2 regions of the Eubacterium sp. AF34-35BH genome follow, and region 1 is predicted to be linked to the other one. Evidence: predicted binding sites of a transcription regulator. Region 1 holds the regulator's gene; the other holds the start of a gene.
The links. The regulator NrdR, encoded in region 1, represses ribonucleotide reductase genes. The targets are predictions, from matches to a motif close to CACNANATNTNGTG.

Region 1 (3,438 bases):
CTTATGTATTTAAGAAAAAATAATAAAACAAAACTGGAAGTGTCAATTGATGAGCCACTTAATGTAGACTGGGATGGTAATGAACTGCTTTTGTCAGATATTTTAGGGACAGATGAGGATATTATATCAAAAGACATAGAAAATGAGGTAGAGAAAAAGCTTTTGTACAAGGCGATAAACAAGCTAAATAACAGAGAAAAAACAATAGTACAAATGCGTTATGGACTAAATAATATTGATGGCGAGGAAATGACGCAGAAAGAAGTGGCAGACTCTCTTGGAATCTCCCAGTCTTACATATCAAGACTTGAAAAAAAGATAATAAGAAGACTGAAAAGAGAAATTGTAAAGTATCAATAAAAAACATAATAAACCACAATTCGACAGTATATAAAGTTTATAGTTTCAAAAAGAAAATATTACGAATAAAGAGCCGATATTTAGGAAAACATATTTATGTGAAAATACAAAAATATGAAAGTAGGAAATATTATGGCTCTTTTTAAAGTGGAAATATGTGGAGTAAATACAGCCAAACTACCATTATTAACAGAAGAGGAAAAAAGAGAACTTTTTAAGGAAATAAAAAAAGGAAACATGGAAGCAAGAGAAAAGTACATTAGAGGCAATTTGAGATTAGTATTAAGTATTTTACAGAGGTTTTCTAACACAGGAGAAAATGTTGACGACTTATTTCAAATAGGATGCATTGGCTTAATAAAAGCGGTAGATAATTTTGATGACACACTAAATGTAAAGTTTTCAACTTATGCGGTACCTATGATTTCAGGAGAACTGAAAAGATTTTTGAGAGATAACACGGCAATTAGAGTTAGCCGCTCCATCAAGGATACGGCCTATAAGGCAATTTATTGCAGGGAAAACATAATTAAGTCAACTAACAAAGAACCTACAATCGGTGAAATTGCAGAGCATATTGGGGCAACGGAAGAACAGGTGACTTATGCGTTAGATGCCATTCAAAGTCCGGTTTCCTTATATGATCCTGTATATGACCAGGGAGGGGACACCCTTTATGTAATGGATCAGATTAGCGATAAAAAGAATAAAGAAGAAAACTGGGTTGAAGACATTGTGCTAAGGGAGGCCTTAGACGGGCTAAACGAAAGAGAAAGAAAAATTATAGACATGAGGTTTTTTTATGGAAAAACTCAAATGGAAATAGCTGATGAAATAGGAATTTCCCAGGCGCAGGTTAGCAGACTGGAAAAAAATGCAATTAAAAACATGAAAAATTATATTAAATAAAAAGACGATTTTAAGAGAACAAAAATAAAAATAAAGAATACTATATATAAAAAAGGTCTTTTATGAGAATAGAAGAATTAAAACGAAAACAAGTTATAAATTGTTGTGACTGCAAAATTCTTGGCAATGTTTGTGACTTGGAATTTGATATATGTACCGGCTGTATAAAATCTATTGTTGTTATGGGACCAAGTAAATGGTGCGGGCTTGTTTGCAGTGATTTTGAATATATAATACCTTTTGGTTGTATTACTCAGGTTGGGCCTGATATTATTTTGGTTCGTGTGGAAGAGAAGGAGGTCAAACATAAAATTAAAATATCTTGACCTCTCTAAACACTTTATTTATAATGGCTTTGTGTAAAATTAACTAAAATAAACAGCAAACTTAGAAGAAAAATGAATTAAGTTCATTTTTATAATAGTTACAACTAAAGGCTGATGACCAGATGGAGTATACTAGGAGGAAGAAACATGAAGTGTCCATATTGCGGTGAAGAAAATACAAAAGTAATAGACTCAAGACCTGCGGAAGAAAACAACGCCATAAGAAGAAGACGTCAGTGTCTTAAGTGCAAAAAAAGATTTACAACTTACGAGAAAGTAGAAAACATTCCTCTTATTGTTATAAAAAAAGATGATATAAGAGAGCCTTATGACAGAGGAAAAATTGAAGCAGGAATAGTAAGATCATGTCACAAACGACCTGTTTCTTATGAACAGATAGTAAGTGCTGTGGAAGATGTAGAAAATAAAATATTCAATATGGAAAAAAAGGAAATATCCAGCAGAGTAATAGGTGAGATTGTAATGGAAAGATTAAAAGAATTAGACCAGGTTGCCTATGTAAGATTTGCTTCAGTTTACAGAGAATTCAAAGATGTTAATACATTTATGGATGAGTTAAAGAAATTGTTAAAATAAAAGTATGTATTTTAGAAGTGTTAAGAAACTTACAAAATACAAAATACCGGGAGAAAAGAATGTTAGAAAGTTTATATCCAGATAAATATTTGAAATCTGTAGATGAAATAGATTTTGAAGAATACTATAAGCAGGGTATCAGAGGTATTATATCTGATATTGATAATACTCTTGTTCCACATGGAGCACCGGCAGATGAACATATAATTAATGTGTTTGAAAAAATACATCAATTAGGAATAGAAACCTGCCTCATATCAAATAACAAGGAACCAAGAGTAAAGCCATTTGCAGATGCGGTGAATTCAAAATACATATTTGATGCTCATAAACCAAGTAAAAAAAACTACATTAAAGCAATGAAAATAATGGGAACCAACGATGAAACAACATTGTTCTTAGGAGACCAGATTTTTACTGATGTGTGGGGGGCAAACAGAGTTGGTATTAAATCAATTATGGTTGAAAAAATTAATCCAAAAGAAGAGATACAAATTGTTTTGAAAAGAATTCCTGAAAAATTCATATTATGGAATTGGAGAAGAAAAAACAAAAAGTCAAAATAATTTTGTGTGAAATAGTAGAATATAAATGCTAAAATAGCGCAACAGAAATAATAAAGAACAGAAATAGTAAAGATAAAGAGATTGTAAATGGAAAGATACGTAGAATACGCAGAATGATAAGTTGTAAAAAAGTTGTTTGTAATTAAACGAAAAATTACAAACAGCTTTTTTATGTAAGAAATTTATTCGGAAATTCATATTATATAAAAACGTTCCTCTAGGGATGAATCCTTGTGCGAAAAGAATCTGAAAAAAGAAATTCCACCCAAATTTCTTTTTCATAAAATATTTTAAACTGTAAAATAAAGTTCTTTAATATGTTCTACAGGCATATCTTTTCCTGTCCAGATTTTGAAAGCTTCAGCTCCCTGGTATAAAAGCATATACAAACCGTTAAAAGTCTGGCAGCCCTGTTCCTTAGCCATCCTAAGAAGTTTTGTTTCCATTGGATTATAAATAACATCAGAAACTATTAAATCTTCTCTTAACATTTTCTTGTCAGGAATAATGCAACTGTCCACATTTGGTGCCATGCCAACAGAAGTAGCGTTAGTTAAAATCTGACTTTTTTCAATTGACTCGCCTAAAACATCATCATTTCCAAGTTCAATTAATTTAGCATTACAATCTGTTTTACTATTAACAGCGTCAACCATCTTTTCGGCTTTTTCCCAGAAACG
Region 2 (3,438 bases), on a different contig from region 1:
TGTAAGGAATGAACGACATCCCATACATGGGTAAACACACCCCTGTTTCATTTCCTTCATTACTTTGGCTGAAATATAATCAGGTACCATGCGCTTTGCAGTACATTTTGCTGCAAGTTCTGTTAATGCCCAATATTTTGAATCAGGTGTTACATTGTCTTCATCTAAAACATATATAATTTTAGGGAATGCTGGTGTAATCCAAACACCTTTTTCATTTTTTACGCCCTGAATACGCTGCTTTAATACTTCCTCAATAAGTGTAGCCAAATCATCTCTTGTCTGACCTTCAGGTACTTCATCAAGATACATAAACATTGTTACAAAAGGTGCCTGACCATTACATGTCATAAGAGTAATTAACTGATACTGAATAGTCTGAATACCTCTGTTAATTTCATCTTTTAATCTTCTCTCAACAATCTTCTTTACCTGTTCATCACTGTAATTTAAGCCAATCTGTTCTCTTTCAGCTAAAACTTCTTTTGTTATTTTATCTCTGCTAATCTGTACAAATGGAGCTAAATGTCCTAACGAAAAAGATTGTCCGCCATACTGATTACTTGCCACCTGAGCAACAATCTGTGTAGTAACATTACATGCAGTATAGAAACTATGTGGTTTATCAATCTTTGTTTCTGAAATGCATGTTCCATTCTGTAACATGTCTTCTAAATTAATCAAGTCACAGTTATGTTCTTTCTGAGCAAAATAATCAGAGTCGTGGAAATGAATAATTCCCTGCTCATGTGCTTCAACAATTTCTTCTGGTAATAATATACGTTTTGTTAAATCCTTACTTACCTCGCCTGCCATATAATCTCTCTGAGTTGAGTTAATTGTAGGATTCTTATTTGAATTTTCCTGCTTAACTTCTTCGTTTAACTGTTCAATAAGTGCAAGAATTCCCTCATCTGTTGTATTAGATTTACGTGCAAGTTCACGTACATAACGGTATCTTACATACTTCTGTGCAACTTCATAGCCACGCATTTCCATAATTCCACGTTCAACCATATCCTGAATATCTTCAACTGATGTGGCATGCTGTGTAGACATAATTTCTTTTTCTAAAATATTTCCTACTGCTGCAATCTGATATTCGTTTAACTTATGTATTGGCTCTACTTCGTTATTTGCAGCTCTTATGGCATTTAGGATTTTATTTACATCAAAAGAAACTTCCTCTCCATTTCTCTTAATAACTCTTCTAATCTTTGACTCCATATTAATACCTATCTCCTTTGCAATTTCTTGTATATTTCCCTAACTATTGTTCTAAATATTGTTAATCTTATCTCCAAAAAATCCCTTTATTCTGCCTGAACTCCCCTATTTATGGGGTGATTCCTATATTTTGTCCGTTTTTTAAGCGAACACAAGATATTGTGTCCGCCTAACGTATTATAGCACAACATATTCTATTTTGTATAGTACATATTTTTCTTTTTTTCAAAATTTTTTTTATTATTTTTCAATAAGTTACCTTTTATACAATCTGTGTTTAAAATATATAATTTTGTTAAGTTACTGCAATGTTTTAAACACTTTTCTTACGACTATAAGTGACAGTGCTGCTGCAAGAAAATCTGAAATCGGTGCAACGTACATTACACCTTCAATTCCCATTGCCTTTCCACCTATTGTTGTAAAAATAATTGGAAGAACCAACATTAAAGGAATAAAACAAATCACCTGTCTTGTAAGAGATAAAAATGTTCCCTTGTTAGGTTCACCGATAACTGTACAAAATGTTGATGTTATTGGCTGTATTCCATTTAAAAATGTCATAAATAAAAATACTCTAAAGAATTTGACTCCAAACTGTATGTATTCTTTGCTTCCTGAACCAAATATGCTTAAAAGCTGTTCAGGGAACAACTGAAATACAACAAATGCAATACATGAAATTACAACGTTGCATGTAAGTGCCATCTTGTAGGTTCTCTTAACTCTGTCAAACTTTCCTGCTCCTCTGTTAAAACTTACAATTGGCTGCATGCCCTGGGCTACCCCAATACAAACTGAGAAGTAAACCTGATTTACCTTCATTACAATTCCGCATACTGCAAGGGGTATATTTGCTCCGTATGAACTTAACGCCCCGTAATATGTTAGTGTCTTGTTCATTACAATCTGAACAAACATAATTGCCAACTGATTTAGTCCTTGAGCCATACCAAGGTGACTTGCTCTTAAACATATTTTTGCATTTGGCACAAAATGCTCTTTCTTTAATTTAACTGTTTTAAAATGTATTAAATACCAAATAACCATTAATGTAGCAACGTACTGACCGATAATTGTAGCAATTGCAGCACCTGACATTCCCCAACCAAAGAGAATTACAAAAATATAATCAAGTACAACATTAATAACCGCCCCTGTCAGATTGCACGCCATTGAAAAGTTAGGATTACCATCTGCCCTTACTAAATGTGCTCCACCTGCTGATACAATGGCTGCCGGAAATCCTAATGCAATAACGCTTGTATATTCCATTGCCAAAGGAAGCACCTTGTCTGTTGAGCCAAAAAATAAAAGCATTGGCTTCACGAAAACTATACCGATAACTCCTATAATCACACCTATAATAAGCATAAGTGTTGTTGCATTACCTATGTAATATGGTGCTTTCTTTGTATCACCTGCCCCCATGTTTAAATTAAAGCCTGATGCCGAACCTATACCTAATGTAAGAGCTGTAGCAAGACATAAAGTTGTAAGCGGAAAAGCCACATTAGTTGCCGCATTTCCTAACTCTCCTACTGTTTGTCCTATAAAAATTTGGTCTACTATATTATATAGGGACATTACTATCATTGATATAATACTTGGCACTGCGAATTTTTTTAATAATTTTCCTATTGGTTGTGTTCCTAAAGGATTAGCTATTTCCTGTGTCATTGTTTTCCTCCCTATTTCTTCTTTTTTTTGCCAGACAGCTAAACTCTATAATACAACTGTATTGTATGTTTTTTCAACATTTATTTTCAAAAATATTATTATTTTTTATTATTCATTATTACTCTGTTTTTAAATTAAATGTAATTCAATAGTTTTATTTCCCTTATTTATTCTCCTGTAATTATAATTAGAAATTATTTAATAAATTTGTTTAGGTTTTTACGGGTATTTTCTTATTTTATTAAGTTCTTTTAGTTATGTTAAAACTTTGTTAAATTTTTAACCAATTCTCTTTATCATTCACTTTTAATATGTTATAATTTAGGTAAATTAGGCTTTGCCTACTATTATCATACAGAATGGAGAAAATTATGAGAGGTATTTATTCAAATAAAACTGAAATTCGTCATAAGGTTTTTACTGAAATAGCCAGAATGGCTTACGAAGATTATCCTTTATCACATATAGAGGATCTTCCTTTTGAAATTATTCCCGGCGAAATTGGAAAATATTATGACAATATTTTTCTTG

Region 2: a site for NrdR is predicted at 1,378-1,391, ahead of nrdD (anaerobic ribonucleoside-triphosphate reductase). Genes of this name have one in related genera too.

The regions. Positions count from the first base shown of each region.
Region 1 covers NZ_QUDZ01000007.1:113,439-116,876, forward strand. Annotated here, with positions in the region: gene sigE (RNA polymerase sporulation sigma factor SigE) at 1-360, shown strand, start outside; gene sigG (RNA polymerase sporulation sigma factor SigG) at 493-1,269, shown strand; gene DWZ69_RS09310 (YlmC/YmxH family sporulation protein) at 1,332-1,595, shown strand; gene nrdR (transcriptional regulator NrdR) at 1,743-2,192, shown strand; gene DWZ69_RS09320 (YqeG family HAD IIIA-type phosphatase) at 2,252-2,758, shown strand; gene DWZ69_RS09325 (shikimate dehydrogenase) at 3,049-3,438, opposite strand, start outside.
Region 2 covers NZ_QUDZ01000012.1:25,841-29,278, forward strand. Annotated here, with positions in the region: gene nrdD (anaerobic ribonucleoside-triphosphate reductase) at 1-1,227, opposite strand, end outside; gene DWZ69_RS11180 (MATE family efflux transporter) at 1,528-2,907, opposite strand; gene DWZ69_RS11185 (4Fe-4S dicluster domain-containing protein) at 3,279-3,438, shown strand, end outside.